2 linked regions of the Ilumatobacter coccineus YM16-304 genome follow. The protein of the gene in region 1 interacts with the protein of each later gene in a pairwise test. Links are inferred from orthologs where the notes say so. Each region holds a gene or a part of one and is shown on either strand. Other genes may lie near its edges. The genes, in order: YM304_RS01280 and ctaD.

Region 1 (11,085 bases):
CAGTACGGGCGGCGTTGGTGTCGCCGCCGTTGTCGTCGCGGTAGTAGTTGCCCTTGCTGTCCTGTCGGAAGGTCGGGTCGCCGTCGGTGATGAACACGACGAGGTCGGGGATGTAGTCGAGGTACTCGAGGTCGCTGCGATCCTTGTTGAGGTCGTCGCCCTTGCCGTAACCGTCGATCTCTTCCCAGTCGGTCGGGGTGGCGTACGCCGCCTGGATGGCGACTTCCCAGTTGGTACCACCGGCGTGCGGACGGAAGGCGAACGGTGTCGAACCGCTCACGCCATCCATGCCCGGGAGCACGGTGTTGAGGAGGTAGGCCATCTTGCCGTCGGAGTCGTTCAGCGTGTCGTAGTACTCACCGATCGGGCCCGACAGCGGTTCGATCCACTCGTCGAAACCGATGACGCTGAGTTCACCGGGCGTTCCCTGGAAGCCGGTGACGAAGCTCCCGGTGGCGTCGATCACGTCGTCGCGCAGGTCGGGGTAGTCGCCGATCGAGCCCGACATGTCGACCACGAGCAGGATGCGGCGGCCGCAACGGCTCGGCGGGGCGACCGGGTCGGGAATGACCTGCGGGTTCGGGTCGATGCTCTGGCCGGCCGAGAGGCCCGAGCCACCGGCGAGGTAGACGCTGCCACTCACGAAGTGGACGGCGACGTCTTCGCCGACCGGGCGGCTGTCGGTACCGGATCCGTATCCGTTGCCACCACCGTTGCGGCGGGTGACCTCGATGGCGAACGTCGGTGACGTCGTGCCGTCCCACTCGGCGGGCGGCGGCACGAGTTCGTAGGCGACGCCGATGCGCTTCACCACTTCGTTGCCGTTGCTGCAGCTGCCGACGACCGGGTTCGACGTCGGGCAACCCGGGTTGTCGATGCGGTAGCGAACGAGCGCCCAGCCCTCGTTGCCGAGGTCTTCGTAGCGGTACATGATGAGGTACTCGCTGTCGTTGTCGAGATCGGGGCGTGCCATCGTGAGGACGTTGACGCCCGGGAGTTCCGCGTTGAAGGGGAAGCCGAGTTCGGGCTCGAGCCAGGTCTGGGTGGCCGAGCTCAGGTCGGCGGGAAGCCAGGTCTGGACGAACGTGATGTCCTTCGACTCGGCGATGCGCTGCTGCGATCCGCCCTGGCTGCGCACGACGACGGAGAACGCCATGGCGAGCGAGGTGACGAGCAGGCCCGACACCATCATCGCCACGAGCATCTCGGGGAGGGTGAATCCCTTGTCGCTGCGACGATCACGGTCGACGCTCGGAGCGTCGGCCATGGGGGACTTCTTGAAACGGGTGAAGATGCTCATCACACTTCCTGCTGGTCGAGGAATCGAATTTCGGCGACGACGACTTGGAGCTGTCGGGACTGGGTCCCGCCCGGGCTCGTCGCGGAGATGGTGACGCGCTGCATGCGGGACGCAGCAGCGGTCGTCGGAACGAAGCGACACTCGAGCGTCGTCTGGTCGATGAAGGGGTTGGTCGACGACCAACTGGCGGTGTTCAGGTCCCAGTACTCGATGCCGGAGACGGTCACCGCGCTCTCGTCCCACTGGACGCGTCCGGCGGCTTCGCGGACTCGCTGCTCGTAGTCGCCCGTCTCGAGGGGGCAGCTCTGCCAACCGAGGAGGGTGAGTTCGTCGGCGGCGGCGCCGAGCACCGCTTCAACGTCAGCCTGGTTGTCGCTGATCGTCGACGTCCGGATGAGCGTCCAGGCTGCGGTGAGGATCGACAGCACGAGGGTGCCGGTGAGGGCGATCGCGACGACGACCTCGGGCAGGGTGAAACCCCCGTCGGCCCGTGACGTCGTGTTGCCGGCGGTGTCCGCAGGCACGAGAGATGATGACATGCATCGTTCTTCGGCGGCTTCGATCACCCGCTTGAACCGCGACAGCCCCAATTGACGCGGTGTTGTACCGTGTCAGGCCCATGTGAGCCCGGAATCAAGGTTCTTGAGAGAAACGGAATTTTCTGAACATTCGTTTGATCGAACCCAGAATTGGGAAGATCTCGGCATGACACGACCGCGACATGCCGGACCGCTGAGCGACGTTCGGGTCCTCGACATGTCGACGGTGCTGGCCGGCCCGAACTGTGCTCGCTACCTCGCCGACTTCGGTGCCGACGTCATCAAGATCGAGCGGCCGGCGGGTGACAGCCTCCGCAACATGGCGTGGCGCGACCCGCGCGACGGCGAAGGGCTCTGGTGGAAGCTCGTCAATCGCAACAAGCGCACCGTCGTGCTCGACATCAAGGACGACGACGATCGCGCGACGCTGCTCTCGCTCGTGGCCGATGCCGACGTGCTCGTCGAGAACTCTCGCCCCGGCACGCTGGAACGTCTCGGACTGGGCCCCGACGAACTCCATCAGGTCAACAGCGACCTGGTGATCACGCGGGTCTCGGGTTTCGGGCAGACCGGGCCGTATGCGCAGCGACCGGGCTTCGCGACCATCGCCGAAGCGATGTCGGGCCTCGCCGCACTCAACGGCGAGGCCGACGGTCCGCCGTTGCTCCCTCCGATCGCCCTGACCGACGAGGTCACGGGCCTGGCTGCGGCGTTCGCCACGATGGTGGCACTGCACTCCGGCGTGGGGCAGGTGGTCGACGCAAACCTGCTCGAGACCATGTTCCACATCATGGGACCGTTGGCGTCGCTGTACGGCCTGACCGGTGAACAGCAGCCCCGGCTGGGCTCCGGGCTGCCCTACACGGTCCCGCGGGGTACCTACCGGTGCAGTGACGGCGGCTGGGTCGCGGTGTCGACCAGCAGCGACACCGTGGCGGCGCGGGTGATGGGTGTGCTCGGCGTCGACGACGACCCACGCTTCGCCTCGTTCGAAGGCAGATCGTCGAATCGCGACGAGCTCGAAGGGCGGATGTCGCACTGGTGCGCCGAGCGAACACAGGCCGAGGTGATCGATGTGCTGACCGATGCCGAGGCCGCGATCGGACCGGTCATGGACATGGCCGACATCGCAGCCGATCCCCACTACGCGCATCGGGGTGCCATCGAACGACTCGATGACACCCCGATGCAGAGTGTGATTGCTCGGTTGTCAGCCACGCCGGGCACGTTGCGCTGGGCGGGACGGCGCCTCGACGCCGACGGCGATCAGATCAGATCGACCGGCTGGGAGTGAGCATGGCGCCGGCTCGGCACCACCACGCTCGATGAATCAGTTGGCGGGCGTGTCGCCGGCAGCGTCTTCGCCGGGGATGACCTTCTCGGCCGCGTCGCTGACCTTGTCGTAGACCTTCTCGACCTTGTCGGGGATCTTGTCGGAGTTCTTCTCGACGAGGTCGTCGACCTTGTCCTTGGCCCCGCCAGCGGTCTTCTTCAGCTTGTCGAACAGTCCCATGAGGTTCTCACTTCCTTCGGGCAGTGCGCCCGACATCATTTTCCCGGCCATCTGGCCAGCTCGGGGACCATCTTAGTGCCTATAGTCGAAACCGGTGCCTGAATCCCAGTCGGCTCGCACCCGTGGCCGTCGGATACGTTGCGAAGCCGTGTGGACCACCCGAACCCGACCGATGCGCCCCGCCGACCTGCCCGTCGTGCTGCAGGTGAACCAGGCGAACGTGCCCGAAGTCGGTGACCTCGACCTCGACCGCCTCCGCTTCATCGTCGACGAGGCCGCCATCGCGCTCGTCGTCGAACGCATGAACGAACGCGACCCCGAGCGCTCCGAGGCGATCGTGGGCTTCTGCCTGGTGTTGGCTCCGGGCTCGACCTACGACTCCGTCAACTACCGCTGGTTCATGCAGCATCATCCCGATTCGATGTACCTCGACCGTGTCGCGTTCACCAGCGACGCTCGCGGCCAGGGGCTCGGATCGCAGCTGTACGACACCGTCGACGACATCATGCGCGAGGAGCATCCGGAGGCTCCGGCGTTGACGCTCGAGGTCAACGTCGATCCGCCGAACGAACCGTCGCTCGCGTTCCATGCGAAGCACGGCTTCGTCGAGGTCGGGCGACAGATCTCGCACGGCATCGAGGTCAGCCTCATGCGCCGAGCGGTGTCTCCTCAGGCCTGAACTACGCGAGCGCGGCGTCGGCGCGTCAGCGCCGGTCTTGCAGGAATCGGAAGTGTGATCGGGTCGATGCGACGTGTGCCGGGTCGATGTCGGCGAACAGCGTGGTCTCGCCCCCTGCGCCGCTGGCGAGGATCTCGCCCAGCGGGTCGATGATCGCGCTGTCGCCGGTGTAGTCGAGCGCTCCGCCGGTACCGACCCGATTCACGCCGACCACGTAGGCCTGGTTCTCGATCGCACGCGCGCGGAGCAGCGTCGACCAGTGCAGACGCCGTTTCGCCGGCCAGTTCGCAACCACCAGGTAGGCGTCGGTGCCCCGGGCGAGCGCCCAGAACTCGTCGGCGAAACGAAGGTCGTAACACACGAACAGACTGAGCCGCACGCCCTCGACCTCGACGCTGACGAAGTCGGTTCCCGCGCGGACGTATCGCTCTTCGTCGGCGTGCGAGAAGGGGTGGATCTTGCGATAGCGATGCGAGGTTCCGTCGGGCCCGGCCAGCACGAACGTGTTCGACGGTCGCTGGTCGTCGTCGGGAGCGTCCGGGCGGATCTCGGGGCACGACCCACCGACCCACACACCGTGTTCGGCCGCCTGGGACACGAGAAACTGTGACGACGGGCCGCCTTCGGGTTCTCCGATGCCGGGTGTGTCGAAGGAGAAGCCGGTCGAGAACGTCTCGGTGAGCAGCACCAGGCGGGCACCGCCCGCCGCGGCAGCGGCGATCTTCGGCGCGAGTCGACCGAAGTTCGCGTCGCGGTCGTGCCAGACGATGTCGTGCTGGATCGCGGCGACGCGCAGGGCGGTCATGATCGATCTCCGAATGCGGTGGCCAGCTGCTGCGCTGCGGCGTCGATGACGTCGAGTCGCTTGCAGCACGCGAAGCGCACGAGGTGACGACCGTGTTCGGCGTTGATGTAGAACGCCTCGCTCGGCACGGCGACGACGCCGGCGGTGTGCGGTAGTTCGCGACAGAAGTTCGCTCCGTCGCCGTCGGGACGGTTGGCGCGGATGTCGACCGTGACGAAGTAGGTCGCCTCGGGGCGATGGGTGACGAAGCCGGCGCGTTCGAGACCGTCGACGAGGTGATCACGGGCGGTCTGGAGTTCGAGCCGCAGGCGCTCGAAGTGATCGTCGGGCAGGCGCAGCCCGGTCGCCATAGCCGGCTGGAACGGCGCGCCGTTGACGTAGGTCAGGAACTGCTTGGCCGTCTTCGCCGCCGTGACGAGGTTCGGCGGGCCGGACATCCAGCCGATCTTCCAACCGGTGGTGTGGAAGGTCTTGCCGCCCGACGAGATCGTGAGCGTGCGTTCGAACATGCCGGGAAGCGTTGCGAGCGGCACGTGCGTCGAACCGTCGAACACCAAGTGCTCGTAGACCTCGTCGGTGACGACGATCAGGTCGCGCTCGATCGCGAGGTCGGCGATGATCTGCAGTTCGTCTCGGTCGAACACCTTGCCGGTCGGGTTGTGCGGCGTGTTCAACAGGATCATCTTGGTGCGATCGGTGACGGCGGCTCGGAGGGCGTCGGCGTCGAACTCGTAGCGGCCCGACTCGGCCGGGCTGAGCAGGACGGGCACGGGGGTGGCCCCGGCGAGCGCGATGCCGGCGCGGTAGCTGTCGTACATCGGCTCGAAGACCACGACCTCGTCGCCGGCGTCGAGCATGCCGAGCAGCGCGCCGGCGAGCGCTTCGGTGGCTCCCGCGGTGACGACGATCTCGGTCTCGGGATCGACGGTGAGGCCGTACCACCGCTGTTGATGCTCGGCGATCGCTCGTCGCAGGTCGGGGTCACCGAGGCCCGGCGAGTACTGGTTGACGCCGCCGCGGATCGCCGCGATGGCGGCGTCGAGCACCTCGCTCGGTCCGTCGGTGTCGGGGAAGCCCTGCCCGAGGTTGATCGCACCGGTCTCGAGCGCGAGTGCCGACATCTCGGCGAAGATCGTCGTCCCGAAGCCGGCCAACTTGTGTGTCATCACGTTCTCGGGCACCGGACCACTCTAGGAGTCGCGCGCTGATGCGACCGCGTGCTTCGACGCCCTGAGCCGGGCGGGTGTGACCAGTCGGGCTGCTGCGGCGCGGCTCAGGCGAGTCGGTCGAGACTCGACCGTTCCGACATCGACGACAACGCATCGTCCGAGCCGCCGGCGGTGTCGGGAGGAGGCGGCACCGGCGACCGTCGACGGTCGGGGCCTTCGTAGTCGTCGGTGGCCACGATCGGGGTCGGCTCGGGCAACGGGTCGGGCTCGGGATCGGGGAAACCGCTCGTCGACGACGGCAGGTCGTCGCCGATCAGGTCGTCCTGTGCGGCGATCGTGTCGGCGATCCGGTGTCCGACGCCGGTGGTCTTCGCGCCGTACATCGCGACGTCGGCGGCCCGCATGAGCCCGTCGAAGCTGTCGCCGTGCCGCGGGAAGATGGCCGCACCGATGCTGGCCGACATGATCGTGTCGCCGACGACGGGCGACTCCGACAGTGTTCGAGAGATGCGTTCGGCGCTGTTGCGAACGGCGGTGCGGTCTTGCAGGCCGGGCAGCAGGATGACGAACTCGTCGCCGCCCCAGCGTCCGACCACATCGGTGTCGCGCACCGCGGCGATGAGTCGCTCCGAACACGCCTTGAGAACCAAGTCGCCGAACTGGTGACCGAGGGTGTCGTTGACCTGCTTGAAGCCGTTGAGGTCGACCACCATGACACAGAGGCTGGTGCCGTGTCGGTCGGCCAGGTCGACCGCTTCGGCGGCGATCCGTTCGAACTCGCGACGGTTGGCGAGGCCGGTGAGCTCGTCGGTGGTGGCGCGGACTTCGAGCATCCGACGCTCGGCGAGGAAGGTCCAGCCGGCGAGCGCGAGGAGCACGGTCCCGAGGCCGAGCAGCGCTCCGTAGAGCGTCGGGTTGCCGCCCGCGAGACCGACGCGACCGTCGATCATCGTGCGGATCGAGATCGACCCATCGATGAACACGTCGCCGACCGTGGTGTCGACCGTGCGTTCGCCGTCGATCATGGCGGCCGGAAAGCGTTCGTCGGTGGTGTTGCGCGAGCCGGCGGTGAGTTCGATCGACACCCCGTCGGCCGTCGCCGTCGACTGCGTGCTCTCTCGGATGAGGTTGTCGACCGGCACGCGGAGCACGACCGTGACCGAGTCGCCGGCCGATGTCGGACGGTGCACGAACAACACGCTCTGCGTGGCCGCATCGACGGCGACCACGGCATCGGGGCTCGCCGCTGCCTTCGTCACCAGTTCACCCATGGCCGAGATCGAGAACAGATCGGCTCCCGTGCAGTCGGCGACCTCGGTCCCGACGCACGCCTCACTGCCCTCGAAGATGGCGCTGAGCTCGGTGGCGAGTTGTGGGCGCTGCTCGGGGAGCGACGCGGCGGCGATGCCGGCGAGATCGACGGCACCACGCGTCGATGCGATGTTGGCGCGCACCGCGACGGAGAGCACATCGGCCGCGGACTCGACCCGCGCGATCTGGTCGCTGCGGTTCTCGGCCCGCCGGTTGATGAGCGAGACCGTCGTCGCTGCGAGCAGCATCAGGCTGCCGAACAGGGCAGCAAGCCTGACGATCCTCATACGTCAGTATCGGCACAGCGCCCCTCGAACTTGAGGGATTTGTGAAAGAAATCTCGGCTCGTCCCGCCGGGGCGAACGTGACCGGAGCCGAAAACGGAAAGATCCCCCGCAGTGCGGGGGATCCGTCTGGCGCGCCCGGAGAGAGTCGAACTCCCAACCGCTTGATCCGTAGTCAAGTGCTCTATCCATTGAGCTACGGGCGCAGCTTTCGCCATTGGCGAGTTTGGAGTCTAGGCCCGTTTCTCCGGTTCCAACCAGGGAGTCGAATCGTTCGGGCGTCGACCGGTTTCGACGTCAGAGCGCCCAGGGGCCCCAACCGCCGGCGCGCTGGTACAGCGCGTACGCAGCACGGGCGTTGGTCTCCGGGTCGTACAGCTGCTGGTCGTCGGTGACGCCGATGTCGGCGAGCCAGCCCTGGTGCACCGACCAGTAGATCTGGAACAGTCCGTAGCAGCAGAAGTTCTTGGCGGTCGGGACGTAGCGGCTCTCGCGGTAGGCGATCTCGAGTGCACGCTCTTCGAGCTCGTCGGGCCAGACATCACGGATGATCTGCTTGATGTCTTCGGGGCCGGCGGGCGACGGCGCCACGGTCGTCGTGGTGGTCGTCGACGTGCTGGTCGAGGTGGTGGTGGTCGAGGTGGTGCTCGTCGTGGTCGTCGCCTCGGGAGCCGGCGCCACGGTGGTCGGCGGAGCGGGGGTGGTCGCACCGGCCGGCAGGCAGATCTCGGAGCCGGGGTACAGCGGCGTGTTCACGGTCGCGTCATTCGCTTCGAGCAGCTCGGCCAGTTCGACACCGGATGCCTCGGCGAGGCGGATCCAGAAGTCACCCTCGACCACGGTGTAGTCGACCGCGCAGATCGCGGCGATGCGATCGGCGGTGTCGGCCGCATCGACGGGGGCGGCGATGCCTCCGTCGGTCTCGTCGGATGCTTCGTCGACGCTCGCTGCCGGGGACGACATCTCGTCGGAGGCGAGTGTCGCGTTCGACTCGGCGGTTGCCGTGGCGGTCGCAGCGGCGTCGGCGTCGTCGGATGTCGATGCCGACGACGCGGCCGAGTCGGTGGCGGCTTCGGTGTTGACCGGAACGGCGGGCGGGAGCTGCGATGGGTCGAGGTAGACGTCGGCTTGCGCCTCGGCGGGCACGGCGGTCTCGACGGGGGTGAGCGAGATGACCGGGGCATCTGCCGCCGCCTCGTTCTCGGCGTTGGCGATCTCGGCGCTGGCGATGAAGTCGCTCGGGCCGTCTCCGGAATTCAGGCCGACGGCGAGCGGCACCAGCAGCGTCGTGACGACGACGGCCGCGCCGATGCGGGTGAGCAACGGGTCGATGCCACCGGCGCGACGCTCGGAGCGTTCTTCGGCTGCGGCGTGGACGGGAGCGAATTCGTCGATCTCGACGTCGTCGGCGAACCAGTCGTCGCCGCTCCACCCGGTGGGTCCGACAGCGAACGTCTCGCCGCTCGGCGCGTCGGCACCAGCGACAACGGTCGGGATCTGCGTGGTCGGTGCCGGGTCGTGATCGTCGTGGGCGTGGAGTCCGTCGAAACCGTCGTCGAGATCGTCGAACATGCCCGCCTGGTCGGGGCGAGGTTGCGTCGCATCGATCACGCGGTGCTCGCGGGTGGCATCGGCACCCGTGGCCATCGCCGAGCCCCAGAGGTTCTTGAGCTTGGACCCGAAGGTGCCGGGGCGTGCGCTCGATCGCTCGGTCGGTCGAGTCACGTCGGCGCGCCGTCGGCGGCTCGGACGTTCGGTCGATTCGGTCCAGTCGGGCGTGTCGCCCCAGAAGTCGTTCTGTTCGTTCATGTCGTCACCTGTGTTTCGTCACTGCGGATCCGTCGTGGCCCAACACGACCCGTGTGGGGTCGCTCCCGACGAGGTCCGATCCGGCTCGGACATCAATCGATGTCAGATGTCTACTCGGTTCGTAATGAAACCGCAACGCAGCTGTCACCCAAGCGACACGCACGTAATTTGGGGTGCTCGGTCGCCGATCGCGCTCGAACGTCGTCCACGAACGATGTCCGGCGCCCGTCGCAGCCGTCGCCGTCAGCGAGCACGTCGACGGCGAAAACCAAGATGACCGGCGCACCCGAACGGGCGCACCGGTCATCTGTTGGCGGAGAGGGTGGGATTTGAACCCACGGACCCCGGAGGGTCAATGCCTTAGCAGGGCATCCCATTCGGCCGCTCTGGCACCTCTCCAATCGAGCCTCGGCTCGGCCGGGGAGCATATCGGCAACACGCTCCCGCTGGACTCTCGACGCGTTTCGGCCCGATAGCGTGGCCGACGGAACGGTGGCAGAGTGGACGAATGCACCCGCCTTGAAAGCGGACGAGCCGAAAGGTTCCGCGGGTTCGAATCCCGCCCGTTCCGCCAGGTCGTCGTGATCGTCGGCATCGAAGGGGATCATGGGCGACACCGAACAGCAAGCGTCGAATGAGCCGGACCGGCTGACGCAACGCATCGACGAACTCGTCGATGCCAACCCCGTCGTCCATCGCATCGCTCGCCTCGGTTGGATCGCGAAGGCGGTCGTCTACGGGTTGATGGGCTTCACGGCGATGGGGATCGCCTTCCAGCGCCCGCCCTCGGGCGACGCGTCGCCGCAGGGTTCGCTCCGACGCATCGCCGAAGCCCCGCTCGGGCGCATCGTCCTCGTGGTGATGGCGGTTGGACTTGCCTGCTACATCGTGTGGCGCGTGCTCAGCGTCAGCCTGATCCGTGGCAACAAGCTGAGCGACTGGGGCGACCGCATCGGCTACTCGTTCTCGGCCATCTTCTATGTCGTCCTCGCGTGGAGCGCGGCGTCGGCGGCCTACACCGGCGACGATCCGGGTGGCACCAACTCGGTCGAAGAGCTGTCACGCTCGGTCCTCGAAGCGCCCCTCGGCCGCGTGCTGCTCGGTGTCGGCGGCGTGGTGACCATCGCGATCGGCCTCTACTTCTCGATCGAGAAGGGGCTCCGGCGATCGTTCGCCGACGAACTGCAAGGCGTCGACCCGACCGTGCGCGGCACCAACGGACGCAAACGACTGACCGTGCTGGCCGGTCTCGTCGGCTGGGTCGGACGAGGCATCGTGTTGGTGCTCGTCGGCTACTTCGTCGCCCGTTCGGCGATTCGATTCGATCCCGACGACGCCCGTGGCTTCGACCGTTCGCTTCGTGAGATCTCCGGCACGACGACCGGCTCGATCGTCGTGTTCGGGTGCGCGGCGTGCCTGTACGCGTACGCCGCGTTCTGCGCGCTGAGCCTGCGCTATCGCCGACTCGACGACTGAGACACAGCGCAGCGCAGCGTCAGACGCTCGGCCGGCGATCAGGTCGTGATGTCGATGCCGAAGATCTCGTCGAAGCGACGGATGTAGTCGTCGTCGCTCTCGATCGTGCCGAGCTCGAGCCAGTCGGCGTCGGAGATGCGGTCGTGCATCGCTGCCATCTGGGCGCCACCCCAGCTGACCGGGTAGCGCAGCTGCGGCGC
Region 2 (11,189 bases), 4.1 Mb from region 1 along the record:
ACCAGTTGACGTGCAGACGGCGATGAAGCGTTGCGGCAGTGAGTGTGCGGTGAGCCGCCAACAGGCCTGGCCGCGAGCGGCCATCAGTTGGATCGTGACCAATGGCCCTGTGCGGTGTCGTGTTCCTTCATAGAATCGAAACATGACCGACGGAGCCTTCTGGCCGAACGCCGACCACTGGAGCGTGAAGATCCCGCTCGACACGCCGCATCCTCGTCTCGACGTGCTTGCCGAGACCGGTGTGGTGGTGTTGAACGATGCGGATTTCGAGTGTCCGGAGTCGGAATTTCTTGCGCTCGAGTACATGGATTGGAAGTCGGGTGGCGACACGAACTTCGCGCCGATCGCGACGGCCGACGGTGAGCTCGATTGTCGTGGGTTCTGGGACAAGGGCAAGACCGACAAGGACGCGGAGTGGACGTCGAACGCCGAGGTCGCCCCGTCGATCAAGAACTACGTCGAGGGGGTGGGCGCGAACTTCGGTCGTGTGCGCACGATCAAGCTCGAACCGCAGGACCGCGAGGCGGCGATCCGCAGCCTGCACCGTGACGACAACAACCGGTTCAACCCCGACGACGAGGGGTGGGTCGTGCGGTCGTGGGTGGAACTCACCGACAATCCCGACAGCTACATGATCCTGATGGACAACGACGAGAACGGTCTGCCCGATCCGGCGACCGAGGTCCGGGTGCCGTTGCACAAGGGCGCGCGGTTCGTGGTCGACACGCAGCGTCTCTGGCACGTGGTGGTCCACAACGGCGATGCGCCGCGCTACGCGTTGATCACGAGTTTCGAGTCCGGTCCGGTCCTCGACGACTGGATCCAGCGCGAGATGCGCACCCCCGCCACCGCCTGACCGCCCGACCGATCGAACCCGTCGCGATTTCAGTTTTGCCCCTCCGATCCGTCATCCGTGACGGATGTGCGGGGCAAAACGTGTGGTGGTGTGCGCGTGTTCGGTTCTGTTGCGGGACGACGTCATTCGTGACGGATCGGAGGGGCAGAACGGGGGCGTGGGGGTGACGTTTGTAGGAAGTCGGTGCTGGGCGTACGACTGGCCGTCAACCTCCCGTACGATGGGGCGGTCATGTCTGTCGGCTCTCGCCCTCTCGTCCCGTCGCGTCTCGCACCGGGCGGCGTTGCGGCCCACGCGCCGCGGCGGACTCCGACCACGGTGTTCGGTGCCTACATCGCGCTGACGAAGCCGCGGATCATCGAGCTCCTGCTCATCACCACGATTCCGACGATGGTGTTGGCGCAGCAGGGTTGGCCGCCCGCTCGGCTCGTGATCATCACGCTGATCGGCGGCACGCTCGCTGCCGGCGGAGCGAACGCGGTCAACATGTACGTCGACCGAGACATCGACGCGCTGATGGAGCGCACTCAGGGGCGCCCGCTCGTCACCGGCATCATCGAGCCGCGCAACGCGCTGATCTTCGCCGTCGCGCTCCAGATCGCCGCCTTCGCCGTGCTGTGGGCCGGAGCGAACCTGCTCTCGGCAGTGCTGGCGTTCTCGGCCGCAGCCTTCTACGTCGGGATCTACACGCTCTGGCTCAAGCGCACCAGCAAGCAGAACATCGTCATCGGTGGCGCGGCCGGTGCCGTGCCGGTGCTGGTCGGATGGGCCGCCGTGCAGGATTCGCTCGGGTGGGAGCCCGTGGTGTTGTTCGTCGCCATGTTCCTCTGGACGCCGCCGCACTTCTGGGCGCTCGCCGTCAAGTACGCCGACGACTACAACGCCGCCGACGTGCCGATGTTGCCGGCCGTGGCGCCGATGGCCGACGTGGTGAAGCAGATGGTGGTGTACACGGTGCTGCTCGTCGTGAGCACGCTCGTGCTCTGGCCGGTCGCGAGCCTCGGGCTCATCTACGGGATCGCGGCGCTCGTGCTCGGCGCCGTGTTCATCTGGGGCTCCGTCGCGCTCGGCAAGAACCCGACGGCGGCAGCCAGCATGCGCCTGTTCGGGTACAGCATCACGTACGTGACCTTGCTGTTCGGTGCCATGACGATCGACGTCTTCGTCGAGCACGGCATCTCCTGACCCCGCATTCGCGTGGCGTCCGAAACCGGGTCGCCTTCGGCCTGACGCCTCGTTCGCGTCACGTCGGGAACCGAGTCGACGACTCGCCGCCGATCGATCTTCCGCGAGCGCCCGGACCGCTGGTTGCGGCACGCGCGGTGACGATGCGCCATGCACTGTCGTCGTGTCGCTGCCGGGGCGATGCGGTGTCGATGCCGAGACGGTCCCGTTCCCGAGACGATGGCTTGCGCGATAGTTCAGTGGCGCGTGGCACGAAATCCACGATCATTTCGGCTGAACCCTGGTTGTGCAAGTAGTCTCGGGCCGTTGCGCCGCGGCCCTGCCGTGAGCATTTTCAGACCAGCGTTATCCATTGCAATCACTCAGCCAAGTGAGTTCCAACGCCACATGACCACCATTGATTCCAGCCCCGACACCGCAGCGTCGTCGTCCACGATCGGGCGGCTCCTCGCTGCCGACGTCGATTGGTTGACCTCCACAGACCACAAGAAGATCGGTCGCTTGTTCATCGGCGGTGGCCTCTTGGGCCTGCTGGCGACGATCGCGGTCAACCTCCTCATCGCGATCGAGCGTGTCGACGGCGACAACGCGGCGCTCGACGTCGATGCCTGGTCGCAGCTGCTCAGCAGCCAACGCGTCGGCCTCGTCTTCGGTGCGGCCCTGCCGCTCGCCGCCGGTCTCGCCATCGCGGTCATGCCGCTGCAGCTCGGAGCGCGAGCCATCGCGTTCCCGCGGCTCGTCGCGTCCGGCTTCTACATGTGGTTCGGCGGCCTGGTGCTCTCGATCGTGGCGCTCGCCGGCAACGGCGGCTTCAGCGGCGGCGACGCCGACATGGTCGACCTGTTCCTCGCAGCACACGGCCTCATGGCGATCGGCTTCGCAGCCGTCGGTGGCTCGCTCGTCACCAGCGTCCTCACCACGCGTGCGCCGGGCATGACCATGCGTCGCGTCCCGTTCTTCTCGTGGTCGACGATGGTCTTCGGCCTCTCGCTCGTCCTCGTCATGCCGGTGCTGTTCGGCACCATCATCTACCTCTTCGTCGATCACCGCAGCGGTGCTCGTGAAGCCTTCGACGGCAACTTCGGCATCACCACCTGGGCCGGCTGGATGTTCACGCAGCCGACCACGTTCCTCGTCGCCATCCCGGCGCTCGGTGTGTTCGCCGAGCTGCTGCCCGCCACGTTCAAGAAGCGCACGCCGCTGCGTGGCATCGTGTTCGCCGGGCTCTCGCTCGTCGGTGTGTCGGCGCTCGCCGGTGTCACCCAGCAGCTCGCCTTCGACGTTCCGTGGCGCGGCTCGCAGCTGTACCTCGGCGGTCGCGAAGACGTCAAGGAGAAGCTGTACGACGTCCTTCCGTGGGCGATGTTCCACGGTCTGCCGATCCTCGGCGCCGGCATCCTCGTCCTCATGGCGCTGTTCCTCGCCAAGCCGTCGAAGGACGAGAACGGCGACACCATCCGCCCGAACATCGGCGCCGGCTTCGTCTTCGCCTTCTTCGGCTACGGGATGATCCTCGTCGGCATGCACGGCTCGGCGCTCGAGCCGCTCACCGACCTCGATCTGGCCGGCACGGTGTTCAACGAAGCGTCGCTCGTCTACGTCGTCTACGGCACCGCCCTCGGCGTCATGGGTGGCCTCGTCCACTGGGCACCGAAGCTCTGGGGCCGCACGCTCGACATGAAGCTGGTCGCCCCGCTCGCACTGCTCGGCGTCGCCGGCACGGTGCTCGCGAGCCTCCCGCACTACATCGCCGGTTTCCTCGACCAGCCGAGCGGCCTCGGCTACTCCGACAGCGATCTGCAGATCTGGAACATCCTCGTGCTCGTCGGCCACGCGCTCGTCGCTCTCTCGGTGTTGGCCTTCGCCGGCCTCCTCGCCAAGACGGTGCTCGGCGCTGACGACACCGACGAGGGTCCGGGCGACGATCCGTTCGACGGACACACGATCGAGTGGGCGACCACGTCGCCGGCCCCGACCAACAACTTCGCCGACGTTCCGATGATCACCTCGGCCGAGCCGCTGCTCGACAAGAAGCAGGCCAACGCAAAGGAGAGCGTGTGATGGAAGCGCTGACCGCCGGTCCCGCACCGGCCCCTCGCAATCAGATGATCGTCGGCGCCACGCTGGCGTCGATGGCGACCTTGATGCTCACCGGCGGCATGCTCGGCGTCTGGGCGCTCCAGCGTCGTCAGGCCATCGACACCGACGGTGCGTGGCTGCCCAGCAGCGTCACCATCCCCGAGGTGCCCGCCAACGTGATGCTCATCGCCTTCATCGCGGTGTGCAGCTTCGCCCAGTGGGCGGTGTGGGCAGCGAAGCGCAACGACCGGGCCAACACGGTGTTCGCTCTCGGCGCCACGGCGTTCGTCGCCGTGCTGATCGTCAACGCTCAGGCCTACATCTACAGCCAGATCGAACTCAGCGTCACCGACGGTGCCTACGGCTCGATGTTCTTCGCCGTCACCGGCACCTTCATGGCGATGATGATCGCCGGCATCGCCTTCTCCCTGGTCGCTGCATTCCGCCTCATCGGCGGTCGCATCGGCGACCGCGAAATCCTGACCGCCCACGCCATCTTCTGGTACGCCCTGGCCGCCGTGTTCTCGGCGATCTGGTTCGTCGTCTACGTCGTTAAGTGAGCTTGACCAACCAATGATCACCACCGGTTCAAAATTCCTCATCGGGTCCGCAGCGTTCGCGACCATCGCCGCCGTCGTGTACGGCGTGATGCAAGACGGTGTCATGGGCACCATCGGGCTCGTGTCGGCCGCGGTCGTCCTGATCGCCCTCGCCACGCTCAACGTGCTCGTCCGTGACTCCAACGTCTTCATCGACGACGAAGCACCGGCCGAGACCTCCGCCGCGGCGCAGGGCGCACCGAGTGCGAGCGCTTGGCCGCTCGGCTTCGCGTTCGCCGCCGTCGTGATCGTCGTCGGGCTCGTCAGCTACCAGTCGATCGTCGTCATCGGCCTCGCCCTGCTGCTCGTCATGGGCGCCGAATGGGCGATCCAAGCGTGGTCCGATCGGGCATCGTCCGACCCGGCGCACAACTCGGCGGTTCGCAGTCGCTTCTCGAACCCGCTCGAGTACCCCGTCGGCGGTGCGGTCGCCATCGGCGTCGTCGTCTACGCCTTCAGCCGCGTCATGCTCTGGCTGTCGAAGACCAACACGATCGTGGCGTTCGCCGTGCTCGCCGCCATCGTCCTCGCCGTCGGATGTGCGTTTGCCTTCCGTCCCACGATCAAGTCGGGTGCCATCGGCGGCACCATGGCGATCGGCGCGGTCGCTGTCGTCGTCGCCGGTTCGGCCGCCGGACTCGACGGCGAGCGTCAGATCCCCGAATTCGAGACCACCGCCATCTGGATGGAAGAGGCACTCGCTCACCCCGACGAGTACGCCCACGGCGCCGAAGAAGGCGAACACCCGGCCGAACTCATCTGCGAGAGCCCCGAGGAGTTCCCCGAAGCAGACGAAGACGCCAGCCAGACGGTGGCGTCGAAGTCGGGTGCCTACCAGGTCATCCTGCAGGCCGACGGCACGCTGGCATTCGACGTGCCCGGCCCGATCGAAGTCGGCGCGACCGGCATGGCGATCCCGCGGTCGAACCCGACCAACATCATCTTCCGCAACGAGAGCAGCGAGCACCGTCGCCTGTCGCTCGACCTCGGCACCGAGGAGAACGAAGACGGCGAACTGCAGCCGCACCTGATCTGCACCACGCTCATCGAAGAGGGCGCCGCACAGCTCATCACCGTCACGGTCGGCGCTCCGAGCATCTCGGCCACCGAGCCCAACGCGAACGGGCCTGCTGACGAAGACGGCTTCTGGTTCTTCGTGCCGGGCGTCGACACCGCCAAGCTCGAACTGATCGTGTCATGAGCTGTGACGACCGGCGGGAGAATCACTTGGGAACGAGAATGCGCGAAACGGAGACTGGAACTAGCGTGAACAACGTGGCTCAATCGACTCGTAGGTTCCGCTCGGCGCGGATCGGTGCGGTGGCAGCCCTCGGGCTCCTGGTCGCCGGTTGTGCGAAGAACGCACCGCAAGACACGTTCGCACCCGAAGGGCCCAACGCCCAGAAGATCGACGATCTCCAGCGTCCGGTGTTCTACATCGCCGGCATCGTCCTCGTCATCGTGCTGTCGGTCGTCGCGTTCGTCACCTGGCGCTTCCGCGATCGTGGTCAGCCGGTTCCCGAGCAGACGCACGGCAACCCGAAGCTCGAGATCGCGCTCACCATCCTCCCGGCGCTCATCCTCGCCGGCGTCGCCATCCCGTCGGTCGCGACGCTGATGGACCTCAACGAGACCGCCGACACCGAGTGCATCGTCAACGTCACCGGCCAGCAGTGGTGGTGGGAGATGGACTACCCGGTCCAAGACGGTTGCGGTGGCATCGAGTCGCCGATCATCACCTCCGGACAGATGGTCATCCCGACCGGCACGAAGGTGCTCATCCGTGGCACCAGCCGTGACGTCATCCACTCCTTCTGGATCCCGAAGCTCAACGGCAAGCGTGACATGGTCCCGGGCCGTGTGCACACGTTGCGCATGGAAGCCGACGAGCCCGGCATCTACGCCGGTCAGTGCGCCGAGTTCTGCGGTCTGTCGCACGCCAACATGCGGATGGAAGTCGTGGCGCTCGACGCCGACGACTTCGAAGCGTGGAAGGCCAACCAGCTCGAAGACTACGAGTCGCCCACCAGCGAGCAGGCGCTGGCAGGCGAGCAGGCGTTCATCACGAACTGCGCACGCTGCCACCAGATCGACGGCCTCACCGACTCCAACGGTGATCCGGTCATCGCCCGTCCCGACCTGCAGGTCTACTCGGGTGCGGCCCCGAACCTCACCAACCTCATGACCCGCAACACGTTCGCCGGCGCCACGTGGGACCTCCTCACGCCGAGCCAGCGTGAAGTGGTGTGGGAAGCAGATCCCGACGAGTTCGGCGATCTCTACCTCGCCGGCGTCACCGACGAGTTCTTCAACGAGGTCGACATGCGCGAGTGGTTGCGCAACGCCCCGGTGAAGAAGCCGATGTACACCGACGCCGAGTCGCTCGAAGAGACCGACGGTCTCGTCCGCGGCATGCCGTACCTCGCCCTCAGCGAGGATCAGATCGACGACCTGCTCGCCTACCTGCTCGAGCGGAAATGACGACAATGACTCACTCCTCGACCACGATGGTGAAAGGCAGCCGCTGAATCATGGCAATCATCGAACGACCCGTGGGCGACGCACTCGCCTTCCAAGACGCGCCGGTCACGGCGACGTCTTCCTACGGTTACTTCCGCCGCCCGGTCGAGACGACCGGTTGGCGCTCGTGGGCCTTCACGGTCGACCACAAGAAGATCGGCATCATGTACGGCGCGGTCGCCATGGTGTTCTTCATCGTGGGTGGCATCGAGGCGAGCCTGATCCGTCTGCAGTTGGCGCAGCCCGACGGCACGATCCTCTCGGCCGACAAGTACAACCAGATGTTCACGATGCACGCCACCACCATGGTGTTCTTGTTCGTGATGCCGATGGCGGCAGCGTTCGCCAACTACTTCATTCCGCTGCAGATCGGCGCCCGTGACGTCGCCTTCCCCCGTCTCAACGCACTCAGCCTCTGGCTGTTCGTCGCGGGTGGTCTGTTCCTGAACACCTCGTGGATCCTCGGCGGTGGCGCCGACGGTGGCTGGTTCATGTACGCCCCGAACTCCGACGTGCCGTTCTCGCCGAGCAACGGCGTCGACTTCTGGGCACTGGGTCTGCAGATCACGGGTATCGCCTCGCTCGTCGGTGCGATCAACCTGATCACGACGGTGCTCAACATGCGGGCCCCGGGCATGTCGCTCATGCGCATGCCGGTCTTCACCTGGATGGCGATGGTCACGCAGTTCCTCCTGCTCTTCGCCATGCCGGTCATCACCGTCGCACTGTTCCTGCTGATGTTCCAGCGCAGCTACGACGCCACGTTCTTCTCGGTCGCCGAAGGCGCCGACCCGCTCCTGTGGCAGCACCTCTTCTGGATCTTCGGACACCCCGAGGTGTACATCATCGTGCTCCCGGCCTTCGGCATCGTGTCGGAAGTGCTCCCCGTGTTCTCGAAGAAGCCGCTCTTCGGCTACCCGTTCGTCGTCTTCTCGGGTGCCGCCATCGGCTTCGTCGGCTGGGGCGTGTGGGCTCACCACATGTTCGCCTCCGGCCTCGGCCCCGTGTCGGTCGCCGTCTTCTCGGTGGCCACGATGGCCATCGCGGTGCCCACCGGCGTCAAGATCGTCAACTGGACGCTCACGATGTGGGGCGGCAAGCTCCGCTTCACCACGGCGATGCTCTTCGCCATGGGCCTCATCGTCGAGTTCACCATCGGCGGTCTCTCGGGCGTCACCCACGCCGTCGCACCGTCCGACACGCAGCAGACCGACACCTACTACATCGTTGCTCACTTCCACTACGTGATCTTCGGTGGCGGTGTGCTCGGCCTCTTCGCCGGCTTCTACTACTGGTGGCCGAAGATCTTCGGTCGTGCCCTCAACGAGAACTGGGGCAAGTGGAACTTCTGGATGATGATCGTCGGCATGAACCTGGCGTTCGGACCGATGCACATCATCGGCCTCCAGGGCCAGCCGCGTCGTATGTACGTCTGGACCGAGAACCGTGCCGGTGAAGGCTTCTTCAACCTGGGCTTCTGGAACCTGGTCTCCACGATCGGTACCTTCATCCTCGCCGTCGGCGTGCTGCTGTTCCTGATCAACGTCTGGGTGAGCCGCAAGAACCCGCCCGCTCCGCTCGACCCGTGGGATGCGCGCACGCTCGAATGGCTCACGGCCAGCCCGCCGAAGGATCACAACTTCGACCGCATCCCGACCGTGCACTCGATCGACGAGGTCTTCCACCGCAAGTACGAAGACGTCGGCGAGAACGGCGAACACGACTACGTCCAGCGGGCCACCCTCGAGGACCTCCTCGCCGAAGAAGAACGTCTCGGCGAGAAGCACATCCACCTGCCCGCTCCGTCGTACTGGCCGCTCGTGCTCGCGTTCGCGCTGCCGATCATGGCCTACGGCGTCATCTACACCACCTGGCTGATCCTTGCCGGCGCGGCCATCGCCGTCGCTGCGATGTTCGGTTGGGCGCTCGAGCCGGCCGACGCCGAGCCCAGCGACTTCGATCCGCCCGTCGACGGTGACGAAACGAGTAAGGAACTGGCCAATGTCTGATGTCGTGAAAGAGACCGTCAAAGACGCCATCGAGATCGTCAAGGATCACGACAAGGACGTCCACGAGCACGACGTGCATGCCGGCGACCACAACGGTGGCCACGACGGCGAGCACGGAGCGCATCACACGTCGATGGGCCTGTCCAACACCAAGTTGGCGATGTGGCTGTTCCTCGGCTCCGAGTGTCTCCTGTTCGGTGGCCTCATCTCGACGTACATGCTGTATCGCAACCGTCAGGGCACCGGCCCCGGCCCCGATCAGCTCTGGGACATCCCCTTCACGTCGGCCTCGTCGTTCGTGCTGCTCATGTCGTCGCTCACGATGGTGCTGGCCGTGTCGGCCGCCAACCGCAAAGACGACCGCAACACCAAGCTGTGGCTCACGGTCACCGCGACCCTCGGCGGGCTCTTCGTCGCCGGTCAGATCTACGAGTTCACCACGTTCTACCGAGAGGGTCTCGGCTACACCGAGAGCCTGTTCGGTTCGAGCTTCTACACGCTCACCGGCTTCCACGGCGTGCACGTGTCGATCGGCATCGTGATGCTGCTCGCCACGATGGGCATGCTGGCGACGGGCAAGATCTCGGGCGACAAGGCCGAGACCATCGAGATGGTCGGTCTGTATTGGCACTTCGTCGACGTCGTGTGGATCATCATCTTCACGCTCGTCTACCTGATCCCGGCTTGATCTGAGGAGCACGGCACATGACCACTGTTGAAGCAACCGACGACCACGTCGCCCACGACGACGAGCACGCGCACGATCATCCGACCGACGCGCGCTACGCCATCATCGCCCTCATTCTCGCTGCCATCACGGCGCTGGAAGTGGCCGCGAGCTACATCGACCTCGGGCCGATCTTCCTGCCGGCGCTGCTCGGCATGATGGCGGTCAAGTTCCTGATCGTCGTGCGGATGTTCATGCACCTGAAGTTCGACAACCGTGTCTTCAGCTGGATGTTCTACGCCGGCCTGTTGCTGGCGCTGTTCGTCTACCTGGCGGCGCTCATGACCTTCCGCTTCTTCGAGAGCTGAGCCCGAGGCGGCGCCGCCGCGATCCATCGATCTGACGCACGACCTGGTTGTTTCCATCCCGGATGGAAACAACCAGGTCGTGTCGTTTCTGGGCGCTGCGCCGGGCGGGTGTCACGCCGCCTCGGGGCGACACGAACGGTCCGCTCTCGTAAGCTGATCCCGTGCTCGCTCAAGAGATCGTGAACTCGGCCCCGTGGAGGTACCAGTTCCACCTCGAGGTCTGGGTGCTCGTGGCGTTTCTCACGGGCGCATACATCTACATGGTCAAGGTCATCGGCCCGAAGGCGGTCGCCGCCGGCCAGCCCGCCGTCACCAAGAAGAACAAGATGGCGTTCGGTGGCGCCATGTTCATGCTCTGGATCGCCTCCGACTGGCCGATGCACGACATCTCGGAGGAGTACCTCTACTCCGCCCACATGTTGCAGCACATGATCCTGAGCTACTTCATGCCGCCGCTCGTGCTGTTGGCCACACCCACGTGGCTGGCCCGCGTGCTCATCGGTGACGGCAGGCTCTACCGCGCCGTCCGATTCCTCGCGATGCCCGTCATCGCCGGTGTGCTGTTCAACCTGATCGTCATGGTCACGCACATCCCGGGCATGGTCACGGCCTCGGTCGAGTCGGGCCCGCTGCACTACTCGCTCCACTTCGCCGTCGTGATGCTGTCGCTGCTGATGTGGGCGCCGGTGTGCGGCCCGCTGCCCGAACTGCGCATCGGCCCACTCGGCAAGTGCATCTACCTCTTCCTCCAGTCGGTCGTGCCCACCGTGCCCGCAGCGTGGCTCACCTTCGCCGAAGGCGCCGTGTACAAGAGCTACGACATCCCGATCCGCGTGTTCGGCTGGAGCGTCGAGATCGACCAGCAACTCGCCGGCGCCATCATGAAGACCGCCGGTGGCGTGTTCC

What was found.
Region 2: the proteins of YM304_RS01280 (region 1) and ctaD interact in binary tests that used the Escherichia coli proteins (3 or more experiments, as listed by UniProt). The link is inferred for Ilumatobacter coccineus YM16-304 from one-to-one orthologs.

Annotation. Positions count from the first base shown.
Region 1 is NC_020520.1:277,582-288,666, reverse strand. What follows is about bases 3,926-6,782. They hold YM304_RS01280 (pyridoxal phosphate-dependent aminotransferase), read right to left. Parts: upstream 6,018-6,782; coding sequence 4,833-6,017; downstream 3,926-4,832. Other genes in these bases: YM304_RS21695 (GGDEF domain-containing protein), read right to left, coding at 6,110-6,782; YM304_RS01285 (nitrilase-related carbon-nitrogen hydrolase), read right to left, coding at 4,057-4,836; YM304_RS01290 (GNAT family N-acetyltransferase), read left to right, coding at 3,926-4,031. In the rest of the region: YM304_RS01310 (prepilin-type N-terminal cleavage/methylation domain-containing protein), read right to left, coding at 1-1,300; YM304_RS01305 (PulJ/GspJ family protein), read right to left, coding at 1,300-1,839; YM304_RS01300 (CaiB/BaiF CoA transferase family protein), read left to right, coding at 1,922-3,133; YM304_RS01295 (antitoxin), read right to left, coding at 3,170-3,352; more of YM304_RS01290, read left to right, coding at 3,447-3,925; more of YM304_RS21695, read right to left, coding at 6,783-7,603; YM304_RS21690 (LysM peptidoglycan-binding domain-containing protein), read right to left, coding at 7,898-9,409; YM304_RS01250 (DUF1206 domain-containing protein), read left to right, coding at 10,016-10,885; YM304_RS01245 (SDR family oxidoreductase), read right to left, coding at 10,924-11,085. UniProt on the Escherichia coli protein: Shows aminotransferase activity with methionine and histidine as substrates, and to a lesser extent also with phenylalanine.
Region 2 is NC_020520.1:4,357,849-4,369,037, reverse strand. Bases 6,789-9,749 are described here. They hold ctaD (cytochrome c oxidase subunit I), read left to right. Parts: upstream 6,789-7,250; coding sequence 7,251-9,248; downstream 9,249-9,749. Other genes in these bases: YM304_RS19360 (cytochrome c oxidase subunit 3), read left to right, coding at 9,241-9,749; coxB (cytochrome c oxidase subunit II), read left to right, coding at 6,789-7,200. Also shown: YM304_RS19400 (hypothetical protein), read left to right, coding at 143-856; YM304_RS19395 (heme o synthase), read left to right, coding at 1,088-2,041; YM304_RS19385 (cbb3-type cytochrome c oxidase subunit I), read left to right, coding at 2,429-4,102; YM304_RS19380 (cytochrome c oxidase subunit 3), read left to right, coding at 4,102-4,680; YM304_RS19375 (cytochrome c oxidase subunit 4), read left to right, coding at 4,694-5,920; more of coxB, read left to right, coding at 5,995-6,788; more of YM304_RS19360, read left to right, coding at 9,750-9,936; YM304_RS23195 (cytochrome C oxidase subunit IV family protein), read left to right, coding at 9,954-10,283; YM304_RS19350 (cytochrome c oxidase assembly protein), read left to right, coding at 10,445-11,189. UniProt on the Escherichia coli protein: Cytochrome bo(3) ubiquinol oxidase is the terminal enzyme in the aerobic respiratory chain of E.coli that predominates when cells are grown at high aeration.